DNA from 4 places in the Salinicola sp. MH3R3-1 genome. Region 2 is predicted to be linked to each of the others. Evidence: predicted binding sites of a transcription regulator. Region 2 holds the regulator's gene; each other region holds the start of a gene.

Region 1 (7,855 bases), on a different contig from region 2:
GACGCCTGTGGTTACCCTTACTGCAAGGGCGATGTCATGGCGACCAACTCGCGCTGGCGGCAGCCGCTGCACGTCTGGAAGCGATATTTCACCGAGTGGATGGAGGAGCCCAACGGCGAACGCCTGTTGCACAGCTCCATCTTCTTCGATCTGGCACCGGTCCATGGCGAAGCGCCGATGGTCGAATCGCTGCAGGATCTGATTGCCGAACTGGCGCCACAGCGCCCCGTCTTTCTGGCGGCACTGGCGCGCAACGCCAGAAATCGCACGCCCCCGCTGGGGTTTTTCCGTCAGTTCGTCATGGATCAGGACGGCGAGCATCGCAAATCGATCAACCTCAAGCGTCGTGGCACTGCGCCGCTGACAGATCTGGTTCGCGTGCATGCGCTGGCGTGTGGTTCGAAGGCGCAGAATACCTTCACCCGCCTCGACGATATCGCCGAGACGAAACTGCTCGCGGACGGGGTCACCGATCGTCTGCGCTACGCGTTCGAGTTCATGTCGATGGTGAGAATCCGCCATCAGGCGGAGGCGATCGAGCAGGGCGTCGAGCCCGACAACAGCGTCGATCCGGAAAACATCGGCAGTCGGGAGCGCCACAACCTCAAGGACGCCTTCGAAGCCATCAGCAACGCGCAGAAATTCCTCTCGTTTCGCTACATCATGCCCACCCGGCAGAGCTCGTCGAAAACCGAGCCTGACAGATCGGGATCGCCACAGGGCGGTGCGCCGCGCAGAGGCGGCCGATGACCTGGCGCTGGGGAGCCGACAAGAAGACGGAGCCGAACTGGCCGGATTATCTGGCTTCGCGGGCCCAGCGGGTACGCGAGCCGCGCCTGGCCAGTTTCTATGCGCAGGGTACGCTGGATCCCGACACGCCGATCGGCGAGGCGCCGCTGGTGGCGATGGACTTCGAGACCACCGGTCTCGATGGCAGTCGCCATGACATCGTCAGCGTCGGCGTCATGCCATTTACGCTGGGACGGATTCGTCCCGCCGATGGCCGTTACTGGGTCCTATCGCCTCGACGCCAGCTCAGCGATGAGTCGGTCGCTTTCCATCACATCACTCACGCGGAAGTCGCCGACGCGCCGGACTTCGCGGCGATCATCGATGAGCTGCTACCGATACTCGCGGGGCGGCTGGTGGTGGTCCACTACCGCCAGCTGGAGCGTACCTTCCTGGACGCCGCCATTCGCGAGCGTCTGGGCGAAGGGCTGTTGATGCCGATGATCGACACCATGTCGCTGGAGGCGCGGATACATCGGCAACCGTGGTGGGCCCGGTTGAGGCGTTGGGCGGGGCGGCCGATGGCATCGATTCGCCTTCACGAGAGTCGGCAGCGCTATCATCTTCCCGCCTATACGGGCCACCACGCGCTGGTCGATTCACTGGCGACCGCTGAGCTGCTGCAGGCGCAGATTCTCTATCACTACGATTGGCAAACGCCGGTCAGCGCGCTGTGGCGATAAGCTCGATATCTTGGCGATAAGCGTTATCGGATATTCCAACGCAAAGCGGGCGGCTCCATGAGCCGCCCGCTTCTTGTCTGCCATCCTTTTGTGACGATGGCCTATGGCGTCAACCGCGAGGCTCGGAACGCAGCCCCTGGATGATCGCATAGCAGGCTGCCAGCAGTACGATCGTGAACGGCAGACCAGTGGTAATAACCGCCGCCTGCAGTGCCGCCAGACCGCCACCCAGCAGCAGGGCGATGGCGATGGCGCCTTCGATCAAGGCCCAGAACACGCGCTGCGGCGTCGGCGCATCGACCTTGCCGCCGGCCGTGATCGAGTCGATCACCAGCGAACCGGAGTCGGAGGAGGTGATGAAGAAGACCATTACCAGGATGATGCCGACGAACGACGTGATCGAGGTCAGCGGGAGCTGGCCGAGCATGGTGAACAGCTGCAACGGCAGAGCCGCTTCCTTCACCCCTTCGAAGCCATCACTGACGAGCTGATTGATCGCGGTGTCGCCGAAAGCGGTCATCCACAATACGGACACGATGGTCGGGACCAGCAGCACGGCAATCAGGAACTCGCGAACGGTACGGCCACGGCTCACACGCGCAATGAACATGCCGACGAACGGTGACCAGGAGATCCACCAGGCCCAGTAGAACGCGGTCCAGCCATGCACGAAGTCCGCATCTTCCCGACCGAACGGATTGGACAGCGCGGGCAGATTCTTGAGGTAGGAACCCAGGTTTTCGACGAAGCCGGTGGCGATCAACATGGTCGGACCGACGATGATTACGAACAGCAGCAGCAGGAACGCCAGTCCCATGTTGAGCTGCGACAAACGCTGAACGCCCTTGTCGACGCCCAGCACTACCGAGCCCAGCGCAACCAGCGTGATACCGATGATCAGCACCACCATGGTGACGTCGGTATTGGGAATGTCGAACAGATAGTTGAGTCCGGCTGCGGCCTGCGAGGCACCGAAACCCAGCGAGGTAGCCAAACCGAACAGAGTCGCCAGCACCGCCATGATATCGATGACGTGGCCCGGCCAACCCCAGATGCGCTCACCCAGAATCGGGTAGAAGATCGAACGCATGGTCAGTGGCAGGCCCTTGTTGAACGAGAACAGCGCCAATGCCAGGGCGACGACGGCGTAGATACCCCACGGATGCAGGCCCCAGTGGAAGATCGTGGCTGCCATAGCCAGCGACTGGGAAGCCGCCTGGTCGCCTTGGGCGCCGCCCAATGGTGCCCAGGAGTCTCCCGTGACGGACGTGCCGAAGTGCGTGATCGGTTCGGAGACGCCGTAGAACATCAGCCCGATGCCCATGCCGGCGGCGAACAGCATGGCAAACCAGCCGGCATAGCTGAAGTCCGGTTTGGCATGCAGGCCGCCGAGTCGGACCTTCCCGAGTGGCGTGAAGATCAGCACCACGGCGACTATCACGAAGATATTGGCGGCAAACAGGAACAGCCAGCTCAGATTGTCGGTCAGGAAGCTCTTCGCGCCGTTGAATAACGGTCCCATCTGATCCGGTAGCGCCAGCGTGATGATCACGAAAAACAGGATCAATAATGACGAGACCGAGAAGACCTTGCCATGTAGATCGACATTCATGCCGAATTTGTTGGTCTGGATATTGTCCTGGCCAATCACATAATCGGTATCGATGAGATTGGCGGGACCCTCTGGTGCCGGCACGCCTTCCTTTGGCGCATCCGGCTGGTTATTAGCGTCTTGAGCCACTAGCCGTCTCCATTTGGTGTGTCTTTATTAAAAGCCGCACTCGCATGGCGAATGACGACGATTCCCTTGCGCTCCCTTGCGTCGTTCGGGCGTGGTGTCAGCGAGCGACCACCCTGTCGAGGGAGTACTCAGTCTGACGTATCCGCGGGAACACGCAAGTTTCCCAATTATCCTGAATCAAGTCGGGCCTTCCAACCGTCTAGGCCAGAATCTCCGGTTTTACTGCCATTTATCCGCTGAACGGCATCTCCCGGGTCGGCTTTATCGCTGATCGAGCGCTAGACCAAGGTCAGGGTGAAGACGGCAGTCCTTTTGCCTATAGTCTTGGCTGATTTGAAACGAATGTTTGAAAACCATCGGGAGAGTTCGAATGGCCGACTATCGTGCACCGCTCGTCGACATGCGCTTCATTCGTGAAGAGGTGCTCGACGCCGAGCGAGAGTGGCAGGCCATGCCGGCGACCGCCGAGCTCAGCGCCGAGCTCGCCGATGCCGTGCTGGAGGAGGCCGGACGGCTTGTCGAAGCTGAACTGTTTCCGCTCAACCAGCGTGGCGATGCCGAAGGATGCCGCTTCGAGGGAGGCGAAGTGAGGACGCCTGCAGGGTTCCAGGGCGCTTTTCAGGAACTCGCCCAGGGCGGCTGGTGTGGATTGGGAGGCAACCCGGACCATGGTGGCCAGGGCTTGCCGAAACTGCTGACCCAGGCTTTCGATGAAATGCTCTACGCCAGCAACGCCGGCTTTGCTCTCTATCTGGCGCTCAACAACGGCGCGGGACTGCTGCTAGATGCCTATGCCGACGAGGCGACCAAGGCGCGGTACCTGCCTCGGCTCTACGCCGGTGAGTGGCTGGGCACCATGTGTCTGACCGAACCGCATTGCGGAACCGATCTGGGGTTGATCAAGACGCGGGCAGTGCCCGGTAGCGACGGGCGATATTCCATCACCGGCAGCAAGATCTGGATCACCGGCGGCGAGCACGATCTGACCGAGAATATCGTCCATCTGGTGCTGGCCAAACTGCCCGACGCGCCGGCGGGCGCCAAGGGCATCTCGCTGTTTCTGGTGCCCAAGCGTGAGGTGCGCGAGGACGGTTCGCTGGGCGACGCCAATGGCGTGGTCTGCGGCGGGCTCGAGCACAAGATGGGGATCAAGGGCAGCGCGACCTGCGTCATGCACTTCGACAATGCCCAGGGCATCCTGATCGGCGAGCCGCATCAGGGTCTGGCGACCATGTTCACCATGATGAACTACGAGCGACTCTCGATCGGCATTCAGGGGTTGGGGCTGGGCGACGTCGCCTACCAGAGCGCGATGGCGTTCGCGCGCGAGCGTCGCCAGAGTCGTGCCCCCGGCGGCGTCGCCGAACCCGATCAGGCGGCCGATCCGATTCTGGTCCATCCCGACGTCAGGCGCATGGCGCTCAACGCCCGCGCCTGGAACGAAGGTGGTCGGCTATTTGCCGCTTTCGTCGCGCGCGAGCTCGATCGGGCCAAGTACCACCCTGACGCCGAGGTGCGAGAGGTGGCCGAGGATCTGGTGGCACTACTGACGCCGGTGGCCAAGGCATTTCTGACCGATCGCGGCTTCGCGACCACCGTGGAGGCGCAGCAGATCTATGGCGGCAGCGGCTACTGCGTCGAGTGGGGCGCCGAACAGTTCGTGCGCGATGCCCGAATCGCGATGATCTACGAGGGCACCAACGGGATTCAGGCGATGGATCTGGTCGGACGCAAGCTGATGCGCAACCAGGGGGCTTATCTGCGTCGCTTCGCCGAGCAGATGCGGGCCGATCTCGACACCGACTCGGGTGATCCGACAGTGATCCCTTTTCGCCGCGCGGCCATGGAAGAGCTGGCACGCCTGGAGCGCGTCTCCGCGCAGTTGATGGAGATGGCGCGAACGGATCCGGCTGCCGCGGGCGCCGCGGCCCACGACTACCTGCAACTGCTGGGTTACACCGCCTACACCTGGATGTGGTGGAAGGCCGCTCGGGCCGCTCGCCACGGATTGACAGTAGACGGGACATCGGGCGAAGCGTTCTACCGCGCCAAATTGTTGGTGGGTCAGCATTTTCTCGAGCGCCAGCTACCTCAGAGCGAAGCGCTGGAACGCCAGATCGCCGCCGGCCCGGCAGGACTGATGGCGCTGGATCAGAGCCTGTTCTAGGTCACGCGGATTCCATCCCGGCGTTGACGCGGGGGCGCTAGCGTTTGGCGACGCGGCCCGCATCCTCATGCGCTTCTTCTGTGCGCTTCTTCTGTGCGCTTCTTCTGTGCGCCTCTCTGATGCGCCTAGCTATGCACCTTCATGTGCCGCTTGCCGGTTTCGATGCGCTTCCGAGCACGAAAATGGTGCATTGCCCGCGGCGAACTGGCGCCTGCTGCGCCAACCGTCAAAGTCCTGACGGATTTGCGGGTCTTTTTCTGCACCAATTCCTTTCTCGTTGGACGAAGTTCTCCCTTTTTTCTCGTTCCTTGTATACAAAAAATGAGTGCGAAGAGATCAAGGCACGAAAAATGCATAGGGTTCTCCGATCGTTGCCGGTGCGTCCTCGCACAGGGCTTTCGATCACCGGGCCGATCAAGCCGATCATCAAGGGCCATGACCAGGATCAGGAGAACCCAATGACAACAAACTCCCTTCGCAAGTTGATAGCCGGCTCCAGCATCGCTTTGGGGCTGGCCGGCTTTGGCAATGCTGCCGTCGCCCAGCAGCAGGATGACGGTCCGATTCGGGTCGGTATCCTGCATTCGCTTTCCGGCACCATGGCGATCAGCGAATCGACGCTGAAGGACGAGATGCTGATGCTGATCGACAAGCAGAACAAGGCGGGTGGACTGCTCGGTCGCAAGCTCGAACCGGTGGTGATGGATCCGGCATCGGACTGGTCGCTCTACGCTGAACAGGCGCGTGACATGTTGACCGGCGACGATCATGTCGACGTGATTTTCGGCAACTGGACCTCGGCTTCGCGCAAGGCGGTGCTGCCGGTGGTAGAGGAGCTCAACGGGCTGCTGTTCTATCCGGTGCAGTACGAGGGCGAGGAGTTTTCCGAAAATATCTTCTACACCGGTGCCGCGCCCAACCAGCAGGCGATTCCGGCAGTGGACTATCTGAAGAGTCAGGGCGTCGAGCGCTGGGCGCTGCTGGGCACCGACTACGTCTATCCGCGCACCACCAACAAGATTCTCGAGGCCTATCTCAAGGCCAACGGCGTCGCGGATGACGACATCATGGTCAACTACACGCCGTTCGGTTTCAGCGACTGGCAGTCGATCGTCTCGCAGGTCAAGGATTTCGGCAGCCAGGGCAAGAAGACCGCGGTGGTGTCGACCATCAACGGCGATGCCAACGTGCCGTTCTACAACGAGCTCGCCAATCAGGGGATCTCGGCGGGTGACATCCCCGTGGTCGCGTTCTCGGTGGGCGAGCAGGAGCTGACCGGCATCGACACCGCACCGCTGGTCGGCCACATGGCGGCGTGGAACTACTTCATGAGCGTCGACAGCGATGCCAACTACGACTTCATCGACGACTGGGTCGCCTATACCGGCAACGACGAGGCGGTGACCAACGACCCGATGGAGGCGCACTACATCGGCTTCAACATGTGGGTGCAGGCGGTCGAGAAAGCTGGCACCACCGATGTCGATGCGGTCAAGGATTCGATCATCGGCGTGACCGTGCCCAACCTGTCGGGTGGGGGTTCCACCATGATGCCCAACCACCACATCACCAAGCCGGTGATGATCGGCGAAATCCAGGATGACGGGCAGTTCAGCGTGGTCTGGCGCACACCGACGACCGTCGCCGGCGATGCCTGGTCGGATTACCTGCCGGAGTCGAAGAACCTGATCAGCGACTGGAGGGCCCCGCTGCGCTGCGGCAAGCTCGACGTCGAGTCGATGACCTGCGAAGACGGCCCGGGAGCGAACTGAGGTCGGAGCATGCCTGAGCACGGCCGGAGCCGAGGGGTGTCCCTCGCGCTTCGGCCATCGATGTCGGTGCCCGTTGTCGTAGGAGTAGGAGTAGGCGTGGGCGCCGACGACAGTGAATCTCGCGTCGTGTGTGACGGTGCGGGATCTCATTCGAGCATCGCATCGTGAGCGTTGAACCATGACCCCGAATTCTTCAGCAGGTGGCCGCTCTCTCGGTCGCCTGATCATCGAGTGTCTGCTGCTCTGCCTGCTGCTGCTCTGGGTGGCGATTCTCGCCCGGCCCGCTGCGGCGGCTCCTGCCGAGCCGCAGACGCTACTGGAGGCACTCGATACCAATAGCTTCCAGGCCAAGGGCGACGCCGCTCAGGCGATCGCCGACAGCGATATCGAGCAGAAGACGCGCTGGCTGCAGGCGCTGCTCGACGGTCGCCTGGGCAAGGAGCGGCGCGGCGAGCGCTTTTACATCATTACCGATGATAGCGGTCGCGAGTGGCCGATCATCGACGCCATCACCCTCGAAGACGCCGGTACCGGCACCCGGCGCACCGTGGATATCTTCAAGATCAACAACGACCTGCGCACGCGGATCGAGGGGCTGCTCGCTTCATTGTCGCTGAGCGCTGGCAACGAAGCCTCTCGGCTGTCGGCAGCGCAGCGCCTGGTCGGCGAAGTCACGGCCGACAACGCCGATCGTGTGCGCGGG
Region 2 (7,855 bases):
TGGGCTTTACCTGCGTCGTCGATGAACACGGCGTGCTCGCCGGTGTCTATACCGACGGTGATCTCCGTCGAACGCTCGATCAGCGCGGCGATTTCACGCTGCTCCGGGTCGACGATGTCATGACTCGCGGCGGTAAGACGGCGACACCGGAGATGCTGGCTGCCGAAGCGGTGCGGATCATGGAAGACAACCGTATCACCGCGCTGGCCGTGGTCGAGAACGGTATTCCGGTCGGCGCGCTGCACATGCATGATCTGCTTAGAAGCGGCGTGATCTGAACTACGCGGCGTCAAGACCATGCGGCGTCAAAGCGAGAAGGACCCGCCGAGCGCGTCGTCCATCCGGGCATCTATCGCACCGTCTATCGAATCATGGACCCAAGCGTAGATCATCAGGTCGATCACGACACCGATCAGAGCACCGACAAGCGCCGATCGTTGCCGCTTGATGAATGCACGCTCGATGAATACGACCGCTATCCTAGATAGCCGATCATGACCCAATCGACCCACACGAGGAGAATCCGTGGCCAAGACGACCCGATTTCAGTCTCCCTGGTGGCGCCGCCTCGGCCTGCTGGTACTGCTGCTGGCACTGGGGGGTGGCTTGACCTATCTGGACCAGCGCGGGGACAACGATAGCGGAGAAACTCTCGGCAATACCGCGGGCGAACCCGACTACTACCTCGAGGATGCCAGCATGACCCGCTACGACGAGCAGGGCCGTGCCTACCAGCGGCTGGAAACGCCTCGCCTGGTGCATACGCCGGCCGATGACATCATTCGCACCCAGACCCCTCATGGCTACCTGACCGATGACCAGCAGCGCCAGTGGCAGGTGACCAGTGACACGGGCATCATGAATCGTAGCGGCGAGCAGTTGACGCTGGAAGGCAACGCGCGCCTGGTACAGCCGGAACAGGCCTGGAGCCTGGAGACCCGAACGCTGCATTACGACAGCCGCAAGGCGCACGTCTGGAGTGACACGTCCGCCGTGTTGCGTCAGCATGACCAGAGCATGCGTGGCGACCGCTTCGATGCCTGGATCGATGAAGATCGTATGCGCCTGACCGACAACGTGCAGGGACGCCTGCCACAGCAATCCCAGTCACAGCAACCCAAGGATCAAGGATCATGAGGCGAGAACTCGGCCAACTTCTGGTGCTGACGACGCTGGGCATCGCAAGCTTCTCGGCGAACGCGCTGGAAAGCGACGCCAGCGCGCCGATCGAGATCGCGGCGGACCAGCTCGATATCGATGACCGTCAAGGTACTGCCGTCTACACCGGCGGTGTCGACATGCAGCAGGGCAGCATGCATCTCAAGGCTGCGCGGGTCGATATCCAGCGCGCCGACAACGGTCAGGTCGGCCAGGTCACGGCCAAGGGCGGGGGCAGCGAGCGCGCCTATCTCGAACAGAAGCCGGGGGCCGACCAGGAACTGGTCAAGGGCTGGGGCGATACCGTGGTCTATCACGCCGCAGAACGGCGGGTGGAGCTGATCGGTAACGCCGAACTGCACCAGGGCGGCGATACTTTCGACGGCGCCTACGTCGAGTACTATCTCGACTCACGCCGCGTCCAGGCTCGCGCCAGCCAGGACAGCGACGGCAACAGCGACGGCCGCGTCCGCATGACGCTGACCCCGCGCGAATCGTCCCAATAGCACCTCGATCGCGCCCGGATCCCGAGGGTGCTCGAGACCCGATATTCGAAGTGAGCGGGCCAGATGCCGATCTCCGTCGCGATCGCGACGGTCTGCTCTGCCCCGCGTTGTGCCGTGACAAGGAACGACCGAATGAAAACGCTGACGGCCGCCAATCTGGCCAAGAGCTACAAGGGACGCCGCGTCGTCCATGATTTCAGCCTGACCCTGCGTCAGGGCAGCATCGTTGGCCTGCTGGGCCCCAATGGGGCCGGCAAGACCACGTCTTTCTACATGATCGTCGGCCTGGTCAAGGCGGATGCGGGAAGCGTCCATATCGACGATCACGACCTCAGTCGCGCCCCGATGCACGACCGCGCCCGCGCCGGGATCGGCTATCTGCCGCAGGAGGCCTCGATCTTTCGCAAGCTGAGCGTGGCCGACAACATCATGGCCATCCTCGAGACCCGCAAGGATCTGGACCGTGCCGGACGCCGCCATCATCTCGAGCAGTTGCTCAACGATTTTCATATCGACCACATCCGTGACAACCTCGGCATGAGCCTGTCCGGTGGCGAACGTCGCCGCGTGGAAATCGCCCGGGCACTGGCTACCGAGCCCGCCTTCGTACTGCTCGACGAACCCTTTGCCGGTGTCGATCCGATTTCGGTCGGCGATATCAAGCGTATCGTCCGCCAGCTTCGTGATCGCGAAATCGGCGTACTGATCACCGATCATAACGTGCGCGAAACGCTCGATATCTGCGATAACGCCTATATCGTCGGCGATGGCCAGATCATCGCGGAAGGTCGTCCGGACGCCATTCTCGACAATCAGCGCGTGCGTGACGTCTATCTGGGTCACGAATTCCGGCTATGACCGCCTTGCGAACCGGCACCAACTGATGCGAGCCACTGGCATGTTTCTTGCATCGTTTTCCTGCATAAGTCGTTGCACGCTACCCGATCAGTCAGTAACGTAGTCCCCTTCTCGTTGATTGTGACGATCGCCTCACCATGTCCATGAAGCCCTCGCTGCAACTTAGAGTCGGCACGCAGTTGACCATGACGCCTCAGCTCCAGCAGGCGATTCAACTCCTGCAGCTGTCGACGCTCGACCTTTGCCAGGAGATCCAGCAAGCCCTCGAATCCAATCCGATGCTGGAGCTGGAAGAACCCTATTCCGAAGAGCCCTGTTCCGAAGAAGAGTCTCAGGAAGCGCCCGAGGACGACTGGGCAAGCGATATTCCCGACCAACTGGCGCTCGACAGCGACTGGAGCGACACCTACCAGGATGCCAACGCGGGCTCGCTCAGTGGCAACGGCAGTAGCAGCGAAGACGCGCCGGATTTCGACCGCAATGCAATCGCCACCAGCCTGCACGACCATCTGTCATGGCAACTGGCGATGGGGGATTTCGACGGCCGCGAGCGCGAGCTGGGCGAATGCCTGATCGACGCCATCGGTGACGACGGCTATCTCACCGGCTCACTCGACGAGCTCGCCGCCGGCCTCCGAGCCCAGCGCGGCGAAAGCGTCAGCACGGCGGACCTCGAGCATGTTCTGATGCGAGTACAGCAGTTCGATCCCACCGGGGTCGGCGCCCGCGATCTGCGCGAATGCCTGTTGCTTCAGCTCGGCACGCTGGCGAGCGAAACCCCGCTGCTGCCCCAGGCCAAGCGGCTGGTACGTCAGTTTCTGGAGGCACTGGCCGGCAACGACCGACGCCTGCTCATGCGGCGCCTGCGCCTGGAAGAAGACGAACTCGACTGCGTCATCGCCTTGATTCGCACGCTCGAACCTCGCCCGGGGCAGCGCTTCGATACCAGTCGCGACCACTACGTGATTCCCGATCTCGTCGCCACGCCCTCCCCCGAGGGCTGGCGTATCGAACTCAACGCCGAATCACTGCCGCGCCTGCGCATCCAGCCGGACTACGCAGCGCTGATCAAACGCGCCGACAAGAGCGACGACAATATCTTTCTGCGCCAGCACCTTCAGGAGGCCCGCTGGCTGCTCAAGAGCCTCTCCAGCCGCAACGACACCCTGTTGCGCGTCGGCCGCGAGATCATGTCGCGTCAGGTCGATTTCCTCGCCCACGGCGAGGAAGCCATGAAACCGCTGATCCTGGCCGACATCGCCGGCAGCGTCGAACTGCATGAATCGACGATTTCCCGCGTCACCACCCAGAAATACATCCACACGCCTCGCGGCGTCTTCGAATTGAAGTATTTCTTCTCGAGTCAGGTCGGTGGCCAGCGAAGCGATGGCGATAGTTATTCGAGCACCGCGATTCGCGCCCGACTCAAGAAGCTGATCGGCGAGGAGCCACCGCGAAAGCCGCTCTCGGACAGCAAACTGGTCGAATTGCTGGCCCAGTCGGAAATCTGCGTCGCCCGGCGGACCGTGGCCAAATATCGTGAAGCCATGGGCATTCCCTCCTCCAGCGAACGCAAACGTCTGGCTTGAGTCCGAGCGGAAGATCAACCAACGCTCGCCAATCTACGTCAGATCGATCACGATGACTTTGCAGTGCCCTGAAAAGGGTTACAATCCGAAGTGCCATCTGCCGCAACAGGAGCGTGCCATGCAAGTGAACGTTACCGGCCACCATGTCGAGCTGACCGACGCCCTACGGGACTATGTCGGAGAGAAGCTCGTTCGTTTAGAGCGTCACTACGACAACATCACCAATGTTCAGGTCACCCTGAGTGTCGAGAAGGAGCGTCAACAGGCTGCCTGTACCCTGCATGCCGCTGGCGCCGACCTACACGCCGAGGCTAGCGAAACCGACATGTACGCCGCCATCGATTCGCTGGCCGACAAACTCGACCGTCAACTGGTCAAACACAAAGAGAAGGCACAAGCCCGCGCCCAAGGCGCTGGCGCCCGTTAACGCCTGATGATGACACTGGAAAGCATTCTGCCCCCCGAACGTACCCTTTACGGGGTCACGGGGGGCAGCAAAAAACGTCTGCTGGAATTCTTCAGCACCTTCATCGCCCAAAACACACCCAGCCTGGATAGCCAGGAAGTTTTCAGTCGTCTGATCGGCCGCGAGCGGCTGGGCAGCACGGGAATCGGTCACGGCGTTGCCATTCCCCATGCGCGCAGCCCTCACTGCAAGGTGCCGGTGGCCGGTTTCATGCGCCTGGAGGATGCGATCGACTTCGATGCGATCGATGGCGAACCGGTCGACCTGGTGTTCGTACTGCTGGTGCCGGAAGAGGCCGATGAAGCCCATCTCTCGCTGTTGGCAGAAGTCGCCGGCATCATGAGCCAGAGCAGCGTCCGCCAGCAGTTGCGTCAGGTCGAGACGCAGGCCGCGCTGCACGATGCGCTGGTCGACGCCATCCGCCACCACAGCAGCGACGACGGTTAAATCAGGACGGACAAACCATGCAGCTCGTCATCATCACCGGCCTCTCGGGATCGGGAAAATCGATCGCCTTGCAGGCGCTGGAAGATCTGGGCTACTACGCCATCGACAACCTTCCGGCCAACCTGCTGGCGCCGCTGATTGACGAGCTGCGCGGCGCGCCGCCCTCGCGGTCCAATGTTGCGGTCAGCATCGATGCCCGTAACCTCCCGGAGTCGCTAGAGCGCTTTCCGGGCCTGCTGGAGGCGGTGCGCGAGCGCGGCATCGACACCCAGGTCGTCTATCTGACCGCCGATGCCAAGATCCTGCTCGAGCGCTACTCGGCCACCCGTCGACGCCATCCGCTGACTCGCGGTAACGACATGACGCTGGCCGAGGCCATCGATCACGAGCAGGAGTATCTCGCACCGATTCGCCGCATGGCCGACCTGGTGATCGACACTCGCGGATTATCGGTACACGACCTGCGGGGGCGGATCAGCGAACAGGTCGCCAGCCACCGCGGCGGACGCCTGACCCTGACCTTCGAGTCTTTCGGTTTCAAACGCGGCGTGCCGCTGGATGCCGACATGGTGTTCGATGCACGCTGTCTGCCCAACCCGTTCTGGGATCCCGGCCTTCGCACCTACGACGGCCGCGACCAACCGGTCATCGAATTTCTGGAGTCCTATCCCGACGTTCACGCCATGGCCGACGACATTCACGCCTGGCTCGATCGCTGGTTACCGGCCTACCTGGCCAGTCATCGCAGCTACCTGACGCTGGCGATCGGCTGTACAGGGGGCCAGCATCGTTCGGTCTATCTGATCGAGCGGCTGGCTCACCATTTCCATCATGAAGCCGTCGATACCCGGCTTCGTCATCGCGAACTCGGTATTCATACCGAACTCTCGACGGCGTCGGTATCGCTGGCTGCGCCGTCAAAAGAGGCAGGATCATCCGAGCACGATGCCAACACGTGAACTTCGTCTGACCAACCGCCGCGGGTTGCATGCCCGGGCCGCCACCAAGCTGGTGCAGTGCTGCCAGCCGTTCTCCGTTCGCGTCGCCATCCACCATGGCGAACGCCGCGCGGACGCCGCCAACATCATGTCCCTGTTGATGCTCGCCGCCCCCTGCGGTACCGAATTGACCGTGGTAACCGACGGCGACGAGGAAGAGGCTGCCATGGAGGCGATCGTCGCGCTGTTCGAGGCGCGTTTTCACGAGGACGAATAGCGCTCACGCTTCCGACCCATTCGTGAACAGTGTTCTACATCCTCGTCATTTTTTTCGACGATGGTAGAATGCTCATCCTACCGCCAGTCGCTCAAGGATGACCGTTCAGGATGAGCAACAATCCCGAAAAACTGCAGCCCCGGCTGGCCAAGCTCAACGAAGCCCTCGAAAGCGGCGCACTGGACCAGGCCAGGCGCATGCTCAATCGGGGGCTGGCGCCGGTAGACGTCGCGCATCTGCTGGAGTCCACGCCGCCCAAGGAGCGCGAGATCCTGTGGGGTTTGCTGGATCCCGACCTCCACGGCGATGTGCTGCAGTATCTGGGCGACGACGTCCAGATCGAATTCCTCAACCGCATGGACGCGGAACAGCTGCTGACGGCCACCGAAGGTCTCGATGTCGACGATCTCGCCGACCTGCTGCAGCAACTTCCCAACACCGTCATCCAGGAAGTCCTCCAGTCGATGGAGGCACAGGAGCGCCAGCGGGTCGAGGCCGTCCTCTCCTATCCCGAGGATACCGCCGGCGGCTTGATGAACCCGGACGCGATCACGATCCGCCCGGACATCACGCTGGACGTGGTGCTGCGCTACCTGCGCCGCCACGAGCGCCTGCCCGATGCCACGGATACGCTGCTGGTGGTCACGCGTCGCGACGAGCTGATCGGCATTCTATCGCTCAACCGCCTGCTGGTATCGGACGTTTCGGTGCTGGTGCGTGAGGTCATGGAGACCGACTTTCACGCGATCCAGGCCATCGCGTCGGACACCGACGTCGCCACCCTTTTCCAGAAGCACGACCTGATTTCCGCACCGGTCGTCGGCATCGACGGCAAGCTGCTCGGCCGCATCACCATCGATGACGTGGTCGACGTCATCCGCGAAGACGCCGAGCATCAGGTCATGAGCATGGCGGGTCTGGACGAAGACGAAGACACCTTCGCGCCAGCACTGAGAACCAGCCGCCGGCGTGCGGTCTGGCTGGGCATCAACCTGCTCGCAGCGACCATCGTTTCCATCGCCATCGGCTTCTTCGAAGATACGATTCAGCAGATCGCCGCGCTCGCCGTGTTGATGCCGATCGTCTCCAGCATGGGCGGCATCGCCGGCTCCCAGACCCTGACCGTGATGATCCGCGGTATCGCACTCGGCCACGTCTCCGGCGCCAACGTTCGTTGGCTGCTGGTGCGCGAGCTGCTCGTCGGCATGACCAACGGCCTGATCTGGGCGGTCGTCGTGGGGACGATGTCGGTGTTTCGCTTCGACGACATTCGGCTGGGCGAGATCATCGCCATGGCGATGGTGATCAATCTGACCGTCGCGACCCTCGCCGGCACGTTGATCCCGGTGCTGCTCAAGAAGTTCAAGATCGACCCGGCGCTCTCCGGCGGCGTCCTGCTGACCACCATCACCGATGTCGTGGGCTTCGTGGCCTTCCTGGGACTGGCAACCGTCTTCTACCTGTAGCGGCGATAGCAAGACCGCGAAGGGAAACCATGCAGAGAGGCTTGTTAATCGGCCGGGTAGAAAGCCCCGTAGACAGGCCTTATATCTTCTAAAGGTCTAGTGGAAAGGCACGGGATCACCCCGCTCAAGTTTCAGGCCGCGCGGGTTTCA
Region 3 (7,855 bases), on a different contig from region 2:
GCGATCTGCTGGTCGAAGGGATGGTCGATATCGTCCAACCCGATCTGTCCCACTGCGGCGGTATCAGCGAAGGCATGAAGATCGCCACCTTGGCGTCGTGCTTCGACGTGGCGCTGGCGCCGCACTGCCCGCTGGGGCCGTTGACACTGGCCGCGTCGCTGCACGTGGATGCGGTCAACCACAACGCCTTCATCCAGGAGCAGAGCATGGGGATCCACTACAATCGGGACAACGACGTGCTCGACTACCTGGTGGACAAGAACGCGCTGGCGATCGAGGACGGTTTCTGTGCGATTCCTCAGGGCCCGGGGCTGGGCGTGGAAATCGACGAAGCGTTCGTCGAAGAGCGTTCCAAGGTTGGGCACCGCTGGCGCAACCCGGTGTGGACGCATGAGGATGGCTCGGTAGCCGAATGGTGATTCCTGGCGCTCTGCTGGCGGCACTCTGTCGAGGCAGGCCGACATCGAGGAGAGATAGATGAACGAGACACGCAAGTTCGCACTGGAAACGGCGCTGCGCGAGCGGCCGCTGGTGGCCATTCTGCGCGGGATCACCCCGGAAGAGATCGATGCAGTATTCGACGCGCTGGTGGCGGCAGGCTTCAAGCTGATCGAGCTCCCGCTCAACTCGCCACGGGCCTGGGACAGTATTGCCGCCATCGCCAAGCGCTGCCCGGATGACGTGGTGATCGGGGCCGGCACGGTACTCGATCCGGCGCACGCCGAGCGCCTGGCGGGCCTCGATGCGCCGCTGTTGATCACGCCCAATACCGACCCGGAAGTGATTCGCGCCGGTGTCGAGCACGGCCTGGCGCCGATGATCGGCTGCATGACCCCGAGCGAAGCGCTGGCGGCGGCCAGAGCCGGCGCGACGGCGCTCAAGCTGTTCCCAGCGGCTCGCCTGGGTACCGGCTATTTCAAGGATATTAGCGCGATTCTGCCCAAGGGCTTGCCGGTGCTGGCGGTCGGCGGTATCGATCAGAGCAACATGAGCGAGTGGCATGCCCACGGTGTCGCCGGCTTCGGGTTCGGCAGCAATCTCTACAAGCCCGGCCGGAAAGCCGAAGAGGTCGGCGAGATCGCTGCCGAGCTGGTCGCCGAGTGGCGGCGGCTGACCGAAGTCGCCCATCAGGCGGAGCAGCTCGAACGCGAGGCCGATGCATGAGCGGGGAGCAGCAAAAAGGCGCCGCCGAACGCCTGATCGTCATCGACTGGGGCACCAGCAACTTCCGGGCGTTTCTTGTCGACATGACCAGCGGCGAGGTGCTCGACAGCCGCCGTTCGGCCTCCGGCCTGCGCGCGTTGAGCCAGAGCGAATTCCCCCATTACTGTGCCTCGCAGACCGATGACTGGCGGAATGGCGATGGCGCAGCTTCGGGTGCTGACGGCGCAGCTTCGGGTGCTGACGGCGCGGCTTCGGGCGCTAAAAAAGTCCCGGTTTATCTCGCCGGCATGGTGGGCTCGGCGCGGGGCTGGTTCGAGGCGCCGCAGCTCGAGTTGCCGGCAACCGCTGCCGATCTCGCGGACAATGTCGTCGCGGCACCCGGGCTCGACAACGTCTGGATCGTACCGGGGGTCAAGCAGGTGACGCCCGAACACGTCGACGTGATGCGCGGCGAAGAGGTCCAGGCGTTCGGTGCGTTGGCGCTGGCGGGCGTCGACAGCGGCGATTGCTGCCTGCCGGGCACCCACAGCAAGTGGGCGCGTCTCGATGCTGGCCGCATGGTCGAATTCACCACCGTCATGACCGGCGAGCTCTATCACGCCGTGCGCTTTCATACCCTGCCGGGGGAGCCGGCCCGCGACGAGGCACCGTTCGACGAGGCCGCATTCCGGCTGGGCGTTTCCCGTGCCGGCTGCCCGGGCGGTGTGATGCATGCGCTGTTCGAGGCCCGCAGCCGGCATCTTTACGCGGGGCTCGAAGCGGGGCAGGTGGGTAGCTTCCTCTCCGGCGTACTGATCGGAGAGGAGGTACATGCCATGCGCCAGGCACGTCCCGGACTCGATGTCGTGCGTCTGATCGGCGCGGAGTCGTTGCGCGAAAGCTACACCATCGCGCTGGAAGCCGCCGGACTCCGCGTCGAGGCCATCGACAGTGACCGGGCGACGCTGGCCGGCGTCGGCGCCATCGCGGCGAAACACGCCCGGCGCTGACCCCTGGCGTCACCGCTCGTATCGACGATGCATCTAAAGCAATGCACCTCAAACAATGCACCTAAAACAATGCGCCTAAAACAATGCATCCAAGACAATGCCCTCATGACGATGCACCTCAATAGTGCACTGCAGGGTATGCAGCATCAGCGCCGAGGGTTTGATCAGCGAATATTTGATCGGCGAAGGTCCGATCAGCATAGGCCCGTTTAGCGCTGTTGACGGCCCGTGGTCAGGACAAATGGCCCGGGCCGTCGTGTTTGGCATGATCCGTGCTACCTTCATCCATGGAACTGTCCTATAGAACTGCCGACACGCAGCCGCCCGCGTACGACATGACGAGGTGAAGCGATGCAGGAGAACCCATGACGCAGCCGGCCTTGAACAAACCGTCCCTGATGGTATTTACCGATCTCGATGGATCGCTGCTGGATCACGATACCTACGACTGGCAGCCGGCGTCGGCCTGGCTTTCGCGCCTCGAGCGGCAGTCGATTCCGGTCATTCCCACCACCAGCAAGACTCGTAGCGAACTACTGGCGTTGCGCCAGGAACTGGGGCTCGAGGAAACGCCGTTCATCGCCGAGAACGGCGCCGTCATTGGCCTACCGCCCTCATGGCAGCATGCGCGACTGGATCGCGATCCCGCCTCGCCGGACGGTCTGGTGGTCAAGACCCCCAGCATGGATGTGGACTTCATCCGGCGGCGCCTGGACGTGGTGCGTGAACGTCACGGTCTGCGCTTTCGACGCATGGGCGAGATGGATGTTGCCGAGGTCCGCGAGTTGACCGGACTCAGCGAGTCCGGTGCCGAACAGGCCATGGATCGGGAGGGCAGCGAGCCGCTGGTGTGGGAAGACGACGACATCAAACTGCAGACATTACATGAGACGCTCCAGGTCGATGGTCTGCGGCTGACTCGCGGCGGTCGTTTCTGGCACGTGATGGGCGCCGTCGACAAGGGCCAGGCATCGGACTGGCTGGTGGCTCGGTTCGAGGCGCTGCGTGGCTATCGTCCGCAGACGATCGGCCTGGGTGACGGGCCCAATGATCTGACGCTGCTGGCGGCCACCGATATGGCCGTCGTCATCGCCGCCAAGCATGGTCAACCAATGCCGCTGGAAAATCCGCGGGTTTACCGAACCGAAGCGCGGGGACCCGCCGGTTGGTCGGAAGGGGTATCGCACTGGCTGGTCAGCGAACTGGGGTGGGACACGAATGAGCCGTCCTGAAGAGGATGACGCGGAAGGGATGAGGTTGAACGGACGGGATTGAGCGGTTGAGGTTGGATGACTGAGGTTGAACGGCTGGATTTGGATGGCTGGATTTGGATGGCTGGGTTTGAATGACCGATGTTGGATAGACAGTCCCGATAACCGGCGTCAGGGAACGACGTCAGGAAGATAATACGACGAGGGCGCTTCATGAGTGATTTTTATCAGAACGGTATCGTTACCAATTTTCACAACCTCACGCGTCGCTCGGTGGAAGCACTGGAAAACGACCTCAAGCAGTTCTCCCGCAGCCGCCCGATGGGGTTGATCCTGCCGTCGCTGTATTCCGAGCTGGAAGGGCCGGCGCTTTCGCATATCGTCGACGAGCTGTGCAAGGTGCCCTATCTCAGCGAGATCGTCATCGGCCTGGATCGCGCCGATCGCGAGCAGTTTTTGAAAGCGCGCGAATTCTTCTCCCGTCTGCCGCAGCATCACCGCATTCTCTGGAACGACGGGCCCCGGCTCCAGGCCCTGCAGCAGGAACTGGCGAAGGAAAATCTGGCGCCGCTGGAGCCCGGCAAGGGCTGCAACGTCTGGTACTGCTCCGGTTACGTGCGCGCGTCCGGCAAGGCCGAGGCGATAGCGCTGCATGACTGCGATATCGTCACCTACGACCGCGGCCTGCTGGCTCGGCTGATCTACCCGGTCGCCAATCCGCGGTTCCACTACGAGTTCTGCAAGGGCTACTACTCGCGTATCGCCTCCGGCAAGCTCAATGGGCGTGTGGCGCGGTTGATGGTCACGCCGCTGATTCGTGCCTTCAAGATGATCTACGGCCCGCTGCCCTATCTCGACTATCTCGACAGTTTCCGCTATCCGCTCTCCGGCGAGTTCTCGATGCGCGCCGACGTGCTCGACGGCATCCGTATTCCCAGCGACTGGGGGCTCGAGATCGGCGTGCTTTCCGAGGTGCACCGCAACTTTTCGACCAAACGCCTGTGTCAGGTCGATATCGCCGATGCCTACGATCACAAGCACCAGCCGGTCTCGGAGGAAGATCCGTCGGGCGGTCTGAACCGCATGAGCATGGACATCGCCAAGGCGATGTATCGCAAGCTGGCGACGCTCGGCGTCGAGATGAGCGTCGAGAGCTTCCGTACCGTCAAGGCGACTTACTACCGCGTGGCGCTGGATCTGATCGAAGCCTACGACCATGATGCCGCGATGAACGGGCTCAAGCTCGACCGTCACAGCGAGGAAGCGGCGGTGGAACTGTTCGCCGACAACATCATGCAGGCCGGTGCGGCGTTCTTCGAATCGCCGCGCGACAAGCCGTTCATCCCCAGCTGGAATCGGGTTCAGGCGGCGATTCCGGATCTCCAGGATCGGCTCTACGAAGCCGTGGAGCTGGATAACAGCGGCGATGTCTGACGCCGTCGCTCAACATGTCGGAAACCGCGCTTCGGCGCGGTTTTTTTTATGGGGTTTGGAAAGATCGATATGCCTATTGAATCTATGAAAAGCAGATCACGAAACTTTATATAAAAAATAGTTCTAACGTTAGAGCTAATTTGGCGCTACTTTAGGGGCATGCATTCCTAAGGAGCCGTCATGAACACCTTTGCTCTCTCTCGAGGCGACAGAAATAAAGGCCGACCCGATGTCGCCGGTTTCTTCGACCCTCGCACGTTCAGTATCCAGTACATCGTCAGCGATCCCGCCACGCGTTGCTGCGCGATCATCGATCCAGTGCTCGATTACGATGAGAAGGCCGGGGCGACGGCCACCCTGCAGGCCGACGAGCTGCTGGCCTACGTCGAGCGTGAAGAGCTCGTGGTCGAGTGGATTCTCGATACCCATCCGCACGCGGATCACTTCTCCGCCGCGCGCTATCTGCATGACAGGACCGGCGCGCCCACCGCCATCGGCCGGCCGGTGACGCAGGTGCAGGCATTGTGGAAGGAGATCTACCACTGGCCGGACCTGAAGGACGACGGCAGCCAGTGGGATCATCTGTTCGACAGCGGCGATAGCTTCAAGCTGGGCGATATCGATTGCCGCGTGATGCACTCGCCGGGCCATACGCTGGCCTCGGTCACCTACGTCATCGGCGATGCCGCCTTCGTTCACGACACCCTGTTTCAGCCCGACTTCGGTACCGCCCGTGCCGACTTCCCCGGGGGCAGTGCGCACCAGCTGTGGCATTCGATCCAGTCGATCCTCGCGCTGCCCGACCAGACGCGCCTGTTCACCGGTCACGACTACATGCCCGACGGCCGCGAACCTCAGTGGGAAAGCACCGTGCGCGAGCAGCGCGAGACCAACAAGCATCGTTTGAGCGACAGCAGCGAGGCTGAGTTTGTTGCGCTGCGTGAGAAGCGCGATAGCGAACTGCCGATGCCAAAGCTGATCCTGCACGCCCTGCAGGTCAACATTCTCGGTGGCCGCCTCCCCGAACCGGAGAGCAACGGCAAGCGCTATCTGAAATTGCCGCTCGACGCCCTGGCAGGCGCCGCGTGGGAGTGAGAAGGCGTCGTCGCCAAGCGCTATCGCGCCGCGCCGAATCGACTAAAGGGAGCCAGTCATGAACGAATCGACAGTCATGAACGAATCGACAGACACGAATCAGTCGACAGCCGCGAACGAAAAGTACCATGACATCGTTATCATCGGCGGTGGGGCGGGGGGCATCGCGGTCGCCGCGAGTCTTCACAAACGCCGTGCGGATCTCGATATCGCCATCGTCGAGCCCGCACAGGATCACTTCTACCAGCCCGGCTGGACGCTGGTCGGCGGTGGCGTATTCACTGCTGAACAGACCCGGCGTTCGATGCACTCGGTGATGCCGAGCTTCGTCACCTGGTATCAGGCCGCGGCGGAACAGCTGCTGCCGGAATCCCGCCAGGTCGTGCTGGGCAACGGGACGACGCTTGGCTACCGGGCACTGGTGGTTGCGCCAGGTCTCGAGATCGACTGGCAGGCGATCGATGGTCTCGAAGAGACGCTGGGCAAGAATGGCGTGACGTCGAACTACCGTTTCGATCTGGCGCCCTACACCTGGTCGCTGGTTCAGGCAATGCGAGGCGGCAAGGCGCTGTTTACCCAGCCGCCAATGCCGATCAAGTGCGCCGGGGCGCCACAGAAGGCGATGTATCTCTCCTGTCACGAGTGGGAGAAGCAGGGCGTCCTGAACGGCATCGATGTCCATTTCCACAATGCCGGCGGTGTGATGTTCGGTGTCTCGGACTTCGTGCCGGCACTGGACGAATACGTTCAGCGTTACGGCATCCACAAGCAGTTCCAACAGAACCTCATCGCTGTGGACGGCCCGGCCCAGAAGGCGCGTTTTCGCGTCACGAGCGAGGATAGCAGCGAAGAGATCGAGACCGATTTCGACATGCTTCACGTCGTGCCGCCTCAGCGCGCCCCACGGCTGGTGCGCGAATCGTCACTGGCCAACGAGGGTGGCTGGCTCGATCTCGATGCCGACACTCTCCAGCACAACCACTTCAGTGATGTCTTCGGTCTCGGCGACGCCAGCGGTACCGGCAACGCCAAGACGGCCGCCGCCGTGCGCAAGCAGGCACCGGTAGTGGCGGACAACCTGCTGGCTGTGCTCGATGGCAAGCCGATGCCCTCCGGCTATGCGGGATATGGCGCCTGTCCGTTGACGGTCGAACGCGGCCGCGTGGTGCTGGCGGAGTTCGGTTACGGCGGCAAGTTGCAGCCGACGTTCCCGTCCTGGATCAATCAGGCGACACGGCCGACCCGGCTCGGCTGGAACATCAAGGCGCAGCAGCTCCCCTTCATTTACTGGAATCTGATGCTCAAGGGGCACGAATGGCTGGCCAAGCCGCAGGCGCGCACTTGATCGAGGCCGGCAGATCATGAATCAGCCGCAAAAAGCCGGATTGGCACGCTGGCTCCCGATCCTGGATTGGGGGCGGCGTTACAACGGCGGGTTGCTGGGCGAGGATCTGCTGGCGGCCATCATCGTGGCGCTGATGCTGATCCCGCAGGCGCTGGCCTACGCCATGCTGGCGGGACTCCCGCCGGTGGTGGGGTTGTACGCGAGCCTGGTGCCGCTGGTCGTCTACACCCTGCTGGGGAGTAGCGCGACGCTCTCCGTCGGCCCGATGGCGGTGGTGTCTCTGATGACGGCATCGGCGCTTTCACAGGTTGCCGAGTCCGGATCGCCGAACTACATCGCCGCAGCCCTGGTGCTGGCACTGCTCTCCGGGGCCATTCTGCTGATCATGGGGCTATGTCGGCTGGGCTTCCTGGTCAACTTTCTGAGCCACCCGGTGATGACCGGCTTCGTCAGCGCCTCGGGCGTGCTGATCGCGGCAAGCCAGCTCAAACAGCTGCTCGGTATCGATCTCTCCGGTTCCACGCTGCCGGCACTGTTATCCCGGCTACCCTCGGCGCTGGACAGCGTCAGCCTGCCGACCGTGATCATTGGGATTGGGTCGCTGCTGCTACTGGGGC
Region 4 (7,855 bases), on a different contig from region 2:
ATTCGTCGCTTTCACGAGTCCTTCATGGCCCCAATCTTTGCCGACAGCAGCGTCGCCCGCTGGCTTCTGGTGCTGGTGATGGTCGCCGGTGTCTACTTCTTCATCGATTTCCTGATCCCCGTGCTGGCCGCCCTGATCATCTGCCTCGCCAGCTGGCCGCTCTATCGCCGACTACTGGCGAGCTGCGGGCAGCGCAAGACGCTCGCCGCCAGCATCGCGCTGGGCCTGATCATCCTGTGCCTGGTGATTCCCATGGTGCTGGCCTCTACTTACGCCTTCCAGGAACTGAAGGGATGGGTCGGCTGGCTGATGGTCGCCAACCAGCACGGCATCCCGCCGCCGGCCTGGGTCGGACATCTGCCGGGCGTGGGGAATTGGCTGGCCGTACAGTGGCAGGATTATCTGGCCGAGCCTCACGCCCCGGAGTACCTGATTCAGCTGGTGGGCGGCGAGCATATCGGCAATATCTCGCGCTGGGTGCTGGCTCTGGGAAGCAACGCGCTGCATCTGGCACTGACGCTACTGTTCATGCTGATCACGCTGTTCTTTCTCTACAAGGACGGCGCCGGCATGGCCCGTCAGCTGGATATCGTCGGCGAGCGTGTGCTGCCTGCGCGCTGGCAGCGTTTTTCGCGCGTGGTGCCGGCGACGGTCAGTTCGACGGTGATGGGCATGGGCCTGATCGCGCTCGGCGAAGGGTTGGTGCTCGGCACCGCCTACTGGATCGCCGGCATTCAATCGCCGGTGGTGCTCGGTGTGATTACCGCCTTCATGGCCCTGGTACCCGGTGGCGCGCCGCTGACGTTCACGCTGGTGTCGCTCTATCTGCTGGCGACCGGGCATATGATCAATGGCGTCGGGCTCTTCATCTGGGGCGCGTTCGAGCTCTTCATCGGCGACAAGACATTGCGCCCGCGGCTGGTTGGCGGCCCGATCAAGCTGCCCTTCCTGCCAACCTTCTTCGGTCTGATCGGCGGCGTGAAGACGATGGGGATCGTAGGGCTGTTCGTCGGCCCGGTGTTGATGGCGCTGCTGGTCGCCAGCTGGCGAGAGTGGCTGCATGACGACGACGCGCCGGATGCGCCGTCGGAGGCCGAGCGCTGGGGCTATGGCAGACGCAAGCCGATCGCACAGTCCAGCGGCGGCGATCAAGCCTCATCTTCGGATGAGGCATCGCGGGACGTCAGCGCCATGGCGAGCACGAACATGGACACCAACGTCGATATCAGCCGTTGAGCCATTGCGGCTAACGTTCGATCAGCGCGCCTAGCGTTCGAGCCGAAGGTGATGGCGCTTGAGCTTGCGGACCACGCTGGGCTGGCTGATGCCGAGACGTGCGGCCAGAGCATAGGTCGTGCGATGCGTCGCCACCAGCGCCTCCAGAATGCGGCGCTCGTGAGCGGCCATGGCCGCCTTGAGCCCCTGCTCCGGGGCGAGCACAGCGTTCATCGCCGGGTCTCCCTCCACCTCGCTCTCGACACCCGCCGAGTCGTTGGGCGTGATGGCGGCGTCCGCCAGATTCGATGCCGGCGCCCCCACGACGTTGCCTTCCGCCGATAGCCAGGCTCGTTCGAGCCAGTTTTCCAGCTCCCGGATATTGCCCGGCCAGTCATTGCTCATCAGCTCCGCCCAGGCACCGGGATGCAGCACCTTATCCTGACCGTAGCGACGATTGAGCTGCTCGAGGTGGCGCTCGGCCAACCCGCGGATATCCTCGCGCCGGTCGCGCAGCGGCGGCAAGGTCACCGGAATCACGTTGAGCCGGTAGTAGAGATCGAGACGGAAGGTACCCTCCTCGACCCGTTTGATAAGATCCTGATTGGTCGCCACCACCAGGCGAAAATCGACCTGACGCGACTGGGTATCGCCCAGGCGCATCAACGAACCGTCCTGAATCACCTTGAGCAGCTTCGACTGCATCGACAGCGGCAGCTCGCCGATCTCGTCCAGAAACAGCGTGCCGCCGTGAGCCTGTTCGAGCAGCCCCGCCTTGCCCTGGCGCGACGCGCCGCTGAAGGCACCGGGTTGATAGCCGAACATCTCCGACTCGAACAGCGACTCCGGAATCGCCGCGCAATTGACGTCGACGAAGTCACCTTCGCACCGTCGGCTCCAACGATGCAGCTGCCGCGCGAAGGCCGTCTTGCCGACGCCCGATTCCCCCAGCATCAAGACGGTGGCGTCGGTTGGCGCGCTGCGCTTCAGCAGATGGACCATCTCGCGCATGATTCGGCTCTTTACCACCAGCTCGCCAACGGCGGCTTCCTCGTCTCCGGCGGGTTCATGATGGCGCTTGAGATGCTCGGCAAATCGGCGCTGGAGAAGCGCATATTCGTCCTGCAGCAGTTGTAGGTCGGTGAGATCCCGCGATCGACTGATCACGCGAATCAGCTCGCCGTTGGCGTAGACCGGAAACGCTTCGGCGATCACCTGGCGGCCGGTACCCGTACGCTGCATGATTTGCGCGGGCTGCCCGCTGCGAATGACCTCGAGCGATACCGAGGGTGACAGCACCCCGCTGGCCTGCAGCGCCTGGACGGTCGTGGCGCGGAGTTCATCTCGGCGCAGGCCGTAGACCGCGACACTGCCCGGACTCACATCCAGAATATGGCCGTCGCTGTCGACGATGAACAGATGGTCCTGAGCCGTCTGGACCAGCGTCTCCAGCGTCAGCTGAGCCGCAGCGTCTTCCGTTTTCGTCGAATCCGTCATCCCTGCACCTTTTATCGGACGCACCTGTCGTCCGCTGGACCTTTCAGCGGCCGCACCTTTCATCGGCTGAACCTCTCACCAGCCGCACCTCTCACCAGCCGCACCTTTCACCAGCCGCGCCTCTCATTATCGAAACTGGCATCAACCAAGGCCATGGAGAATCGGCATGATGAATCCGCTGTCGATGCATTGTCGAATCATTAATCCATAAAAGTATCATTCAGACCCGCGCAATGATTCATTAATGAATCAAAAGGCTTGCAGCATCGCGACATATCAGTCACTTACCGATTGGCATGATTCCTGCTGGTGTTTACTCGGCAATCACCACTGACAACCACAACACCCAGGATTCCCATGACCGACCGACCGCCATACAACCAGCCGCTCGGCGGCAACGAGATGCCCCGCTTCGGCGGGCCAGCCACGATGATGCGGCTGCCGACGCAGAAGAGCGCTGAAGGACTCGATGCCTGCTTCGTCGGCATTCCGATGGATATCGGCACCTCCAATCGTCCGGGCACACGCTTCGGACCCCGCCAGATCCGCGATGAATCCCGGATGCTGCGACCCTTCAACATGGCGACCCGTGCCGCGCCGTTCGAAAGCCTGCAGGTCGCCGACATCGGCGATGTGCCAATCAATACCTTCGACCTCAAGAAGAGCGTCGACATCATCGAGCGTTACTACGACGAGCTGCTGACCCACGACGTCATCCCGCTGACCCTGGGCGGCGACCATACCCTGTCGCTGCCGATCCTGCGCGCCATGGCGAAAAAGCACGGCCCGGTGGGGCTGATCCACGTCGACGCCCACGCCGATATCAACGAGCACATGTTCGGTGAAGCCATCGCTCACGGCACGCCGTTCCGGCGCGCGGTCGAGGAAGGTCTGCTCGACTGCCATCGCGTCGCCCAGATCGGCCTGCGCGGCACGGGTTACTCCCCCGAGGAGTTCGACTGGGGCCGTCAGCAGGGATTCCGGGTAGAGCCGGCAGAAGCGTGCTGGCACAAGAGCCTGACACCGCTGATGGCGGAGATCCGCGAGAAGGTTCAGGGCGGCCCGGTCTATGTAACCTTCGATATCGACAGCCTCGACCCCGCTTATGCGCCGGGTACCGGAACCGTGGAGATCGGTGGCCTGACCATCCCCCAGGCGCTGGAGATCATCCGCGGCGCCCATGGCCTCGATATCGTCGGCTGCGACCTGGTCGAGGTCTCGCCACCCTACGACGCGCACGGCCAGACCGCCGTGGTCGCCGCCAACCTGCTGTTCGAGATGCTATGCATTCTACCCGGCGTTAAACGGCGCTGACTCAAATCAAAGGTTTGCTTTCTATCCAATTTTAATAACTTAAATACAAACAATTATTAAGGATAAAGATATGACTTTCTTCAACCGCCTGCTCGGTCAGGACACCCTCGACGACCACCAGCACAAGAGCCTCGGGGCGTTCGGCACTGTCGCCCTGTGGCTCGGCGCCAACGTCGTGGTCACCACCATCCTCACCGGCATGCTCCTGGTGCCCGACCTGCCCTTCACGACCGCCATGGGCAGCGTGCTGATCGGCTCGTTGATCGGCGCCATTCCGCTCCTGCTGGTCGGCCTGATGGGCCAGCGCACCGGCCTGCCCTCCATGGCGTTGACCCGGCGCGCGTACGGCCCGCTCGGCAGCCGGCTGATATCGCTGGTCAACATGGGGGTACTGATCGCCTGGAGCTGGATCCAGGCCCTGCTCGCCGGCATGAGTCTCGACTACGCCATCCAGGCGACCACCGGTTACTCCAACCTGCCCTTGATGACCATCCTCTGCGAGACCGTGGTGGTCCTCATCGTGCTGCGTGGCCACCTGGGCATCGAGCGGGTCGAACGCTGGGCGGCGATGGCCATGGTGGCACTGGCCGCCGTGGTGCTCTACCAGCTGAACCTCCACTACGATGTCTCGACCCTGCTGGACATGCCGGTCGAGGCGCGTAACGGCATCACCCTGGGCATCGCCTTCGACATCGTCATCGCCACCGCCTTCTCTTGGATCTCGTCCTCGGCGGATTACAATCGCAACTGCAAGAGCGGCGCCATCGCCGTCTGGGGCACCTACCTTGGCTACGTGATGGCCGCCATGATCGCCATGGGCCTGGGCGCCGCCGTTTCCGGGCTGTCGGTCCTCAACGGTATGCAGCAGACCTACGATCCGACCCGGCTGCTCTCCGGTTTCGGCTTCGGCCTGCCCGCGGCCCTGGTCATCTTCTTCTCCGTGATGACCACCAATGTCATGGCCGTCTACAGCGCCACCCTGTCCTGCATGAACGTGTCGCCCGGCATGGCCTTCTGGAAGCCAGCGCTGATCATCGGGGTCATGACCGTCTTCGGCGCCCTGATTCCCGGCATCCTGGACCAGTTCCAGAACTTTCTGCTATTGATAGGCGCGCTGTTCATCCCGGCCTTCTCGGTGATCATCGTCGATTACTACCTGGTCGGTCGCGAGGGTTACAGCCCCGAACTGCTCAAGGCGCGTCACCAGCTGGGACGCCCCACCGCGCCGGTGGCAATCGGTGCCTACGTGATCGGCGCCGGGCTGGCCGCCTACTGGTCGCTGGTCGCGCCGCTGGCCTTCGGCGCCTCGCTGCCGGTCTTCATCATCACCGGCGGCCTCTACTGGCTCGGCGCCATGCTGTTGACCAAGTCTCGCGCGAACGCTTCACAGACCGCAGGAGAGTGACACCGATGAGACTGATGCTGGCGCAAACCGACCCCGTGTACGGCGACGTGGCCGCCAACCTGGCGTCTCTTGCGCGCCAGTGTCAGCAGGCAGCGGCGGCCGGCGCGGACCTGTTGGTCCTCCCCGAGCTCGCCCTGAGCGGCTACAACATCTTCGAGCGACTGGAGGAACTCGCCGAGCCGGTGGGCGGCCCGATCGCCCAGCGGGTCGCCGAGCTCGCCGCCAAGTACGAGCTATTCCTGCTCTTCGGCCTGGTCGAGCGGCAAGCCGACGGACGCCTGACCAATTCCGCCGTGCTGATCGACGACCGGGGCGAGCGTATCGCCACCTACCACAAGCGCCAGCTGTGGGATCGCGAACATGCCTTTTTCACCGCCGGCGAGGACTGCTGCGTGGTGGATACGCGCCTCGGCCGACTCGGGCTGATGATCTGCTATGACAACGAGTTTCCCGAGGTAGCCAGGGCGCTCGCCACTCAGGGGGCTCAGGTCATCCTCTCGCCCACCGCCAACATGGTGCCCAATGCCGAGCGACAGGCGCTGCAGATTCGGGCCCGGGCCCTCGACAACCAATGCTTCGTCGCCTGCACCAACCGGGCCGGCGAGGAAGCCGAACTGCGTTATTGCGGCAACAGCCTGATAGCGGGACCGGATGGCGAGGTCCTGGGGCGCCTCGGTGACGCGGCGGGCAGCCTGGTGGTCGACATCGACCTGCGCCGCATCGACGCAAGCCGCGCCCACCAGGACTATCTTCAGGACCTCAGGCCGATGCCGGAGACAATCGCATGAGCCGTTTTTCGCTTCCTCGGGGCGATGCCGCGAGCTGGTATCGCACCACGTCGCTCAATGACGGGATCACGCATATCGACGAGCCCGCCATCAAGCCGTTCTACCGCTGCAATATCTGGCACGTGCGGGGCCGCGAGAGAGACTTGCTGGTGGACTTCGGGCTGGGTGCCGTGCCGCTGCGCCGCCAGGTCCCGCTGCTCAGCGAGCGTGACCTGATCGCGGTGGCGAGCCACACCCACTTCGATCATATCGGTAGCGCGCATGAGTTCGACTGCTGCCATGTGCACGCCGCCGAGGCCGGTATCCTGGCCGATCCGGACAACGCGCGTACCCTGGCCGACGCCTTTCTCGACGACGCCATGTTCGATGCCCTGCCGCCGGCCCCCTTCGAGCATCATCGCTACCGTATCGCCCCGCCGACGCGTATCGCTACGCTCGAGGACGGCGAAATCATCGACCTCGGCGACCGCCGTTTCGAGGTCATCCATACGCCGGGGCACTCCCCCGGCGGCATCGCGCTCTGGGAAGCCGTCAGCGGCATCCTGATCTCGGGCGATCTCATCTACGACGGGCCACTGATCGAGGATGTCTATCACAGTAACGCCCGCGATTACGCCGCCAGCATGCGCCGTCTGCGCGAATTGCCCGCGCGCGTCGTTCACGGCGGTCATTTTCCCAGTTTTTCCGGGGCACGCCTGCACGCCATGATCGATGACTGGCTGCGCGACCACGCCCTCTGAAGGAGCCACCATGCAAGCACTCGACCACCAATTCATCGATAACCGCTGGGTCGCGGGTCACGGCACTCGACGCCTGGCGGTGATGGACCCGTATCATGAGCGCCAGATCGCCGAGGTCACGGCCGGCGATGCCCGCGACGTCGAGGCAGCCGTCGAGGCGGCACGCCGTGCGCTGCCCGGATGGCATGCCCTGGGCGGCGAACGTCGCGGCGCCTATCTGACTGCGCTGGCCGACGCCCTGACGGCACGCCGCGAAGCCCTGATGGAGCTGTCCGCGACCAACAACGGCAAGGCGCTCGCCGAGGCCGGCATCGACCTCGACGACGCCATCGCCTGCTATCGCTACTACGCACGCCAGGCCGGCGACCTGGAAGCGCGTCAGGGACGCCGCATCACCCACGACATCGAGGGCGTCGACGCCCACTGCTACGAAGATCCCGCCGGAGTGATGGGCCTGATCACGCCGTGGAACTTCCCGCTGGTGACCAGCGCCTGGAAGATCGCGCCGGCCCTGGCGGCGGGCTGCACGGTGGTCTTCAAGCCCTCCGAGGTCACGCCGCTGCCGGAACAGGCCCTCGCCGAGATCGCCCTGGAGATCGCGTTGCCGCCGGGCGTGCTCAACCTGCTGCATGGCGATGGCGACGGCATCGGCATACCGCTGACGCATCATCGCGGCATCGACAAGCTGTCGTTCACCGGCAGCAACGCCGTGGGCGAGCGCGTCATGCAGGCCGCCGCCGAGGGGAGCCGCGGCGTGTCGCTGGAACTCGGCGGCAAGTCGCCGATCCTGGTACTCGAGGATGCCGAGGTCAAACAGGCCGCCGACTGGGTCATGGCCGGCATCTATTTCAACAGCGGGCAAATTTGCTCGGCGACCTCGCGGCTGATCGTGCACG

What was found. The regulator sigma-54, encoded in region 2, starts transcription at its own class of promoters, with help from an activator protein. The targets are predictions, from matches to a motif close to TGGCACNNNNNTTGCTNT.
Region 1: a site for sigma-54 is predicted at 5,720-5,737, ahead of urtA (urea ABC transporter substrate-binding protein). Genes of this name have one in related genera too.
Region 3: a site for sigma-54 is predicted at 2,415-2,432, ahead of BTW08_RS12330 (HAD-IIB family hydrolase). Genes of this name have one in related genera too.
Region 4: a site for sigma-54 is predicted at 3,005-3,022, ahead of speB (agmatinase). Genes of this name have one in related genera too.

Annotation. Positions count from the first base shown of each region.
Region 1 is NZ_MSDP01000019.1:56,593-64,447, forward strand. It holds gene BTW08_RS12880 (DUF294 nucleotidyltransferase-like domain-containing protein) at 1-750, shown strand, start outside; gene BTW08_RS12885 (3'-5' exonuclease) at 747-1,472, shown strand; gene BTW08_RS12890 (BCCT family transporter) at 1,582-3,213, opposite strand; gene BTW08_RS12895 (acyl-CoA dehydrogenase C-terminal domain-containing protein) at 3,584-5,380, shown strand; gene urtA (urea ABC transporter substrate-binding protein) at 5,839-7,152, shown strand; gene urtB (urea ABC transporter permease subunit UrtB) at 7,331-7,855, shown strand, end outside.
Region 2 is NZ_MSDP01000021.1:25,428-33,282, reverse strand. It holds gene BTW08_RS13795 (KpsF/GutQ family sugar-phosphate isomerase) at 1-278, shown strand, start outside; gene lptC (LPS export ABC transporter periplasmic protein LptC) at 526-1,137, shown strand; gene lptA (lipopolysaccharide transport periplasmic protein LptA) at 1,134-1,664, shown strand; gene lptB (LPS export ABC transporter ATP-binding protein) at 1,797-2,522, shown strand; gene BTW08_RS13770 (RNA polymerase factor sigma-54) at 2,660-4,111, shown strand; gene raiA (ribosome-associated translation inhibitor RaiA) at 4,230-4,538, shown strand; gene BTW08_RS13760 (PTS sugar transporter subunit IIA) at 4,548-5,024, shown strand; gene rapZ (RNase adapter RapZ) at 5,042-5,983, shown strand; gene BTW08_RS13750 (HPr family phosphocarrier protein) at 5,970-6,239, shown strand; gene mgtE (magnesium transporter) at 6,350-7,705, shown strand.
Region 3 is NZ_MSDP01000018.1:236,979-244,833, reverse strand. It holds gene dgoD (galactonate dehydratase) at 1-419, shown strand, start outside; gene BTW08_RS12340 (2-dehydro-3-deoxy-6-phosphogalactonate aldolase) at 478-1,164, shown strand; gene BTW08_RS12335 (2-dehydro-3-deoxygalactonokinase) at 1,161-2,153, shown strand; gene BTW08_RS12330 (HAD-IIB family hydrolase) at 2,519-3,385, shown strand; gene BTW08_RS12325 (glycosyl transferase) at 3,578-4,798, shown strand; gene BTW08_RS12320 (MBL fold metallo-hydrolase) at 4,979-5,893, shown strand; gene BTW08_RS12315 (FAD/NAD(P)-binding oxidoreductase) at 5,952-7,238, shown strand; gene sulP (sulfate permease) at 7,255-7,855, shown strand, end outside.
Region 4 is NZ_MSDP01000027.1:30,401-38,255, forward strand. It holds gene BTW08_RS15540 (AI-2E family transporter) at 25-1,236, shown strand; gene BTW08_RS15545 (sigma 54-interacting transcriptional regulator) at 1,267-2,712, opposite strand; gene speB (agmatinase) at 3,070-4,026, shown strand; gene BTW08_RS15555 (cytosine permease) at 4,097-5,431, shown strand; gene BTW08_RS15560 (nitrilase-related carbon-nitrogen hydrolase) at 5,437-6,219, shown strand; gene BTW08_RS15565 (MBL fold metallo-hydrolase) at 6,216-6,959, shown strand; gene BTW08_RS15570 (aldehyde dehydrogenase family protein) at 6,970-7,855, shown strand, end outside.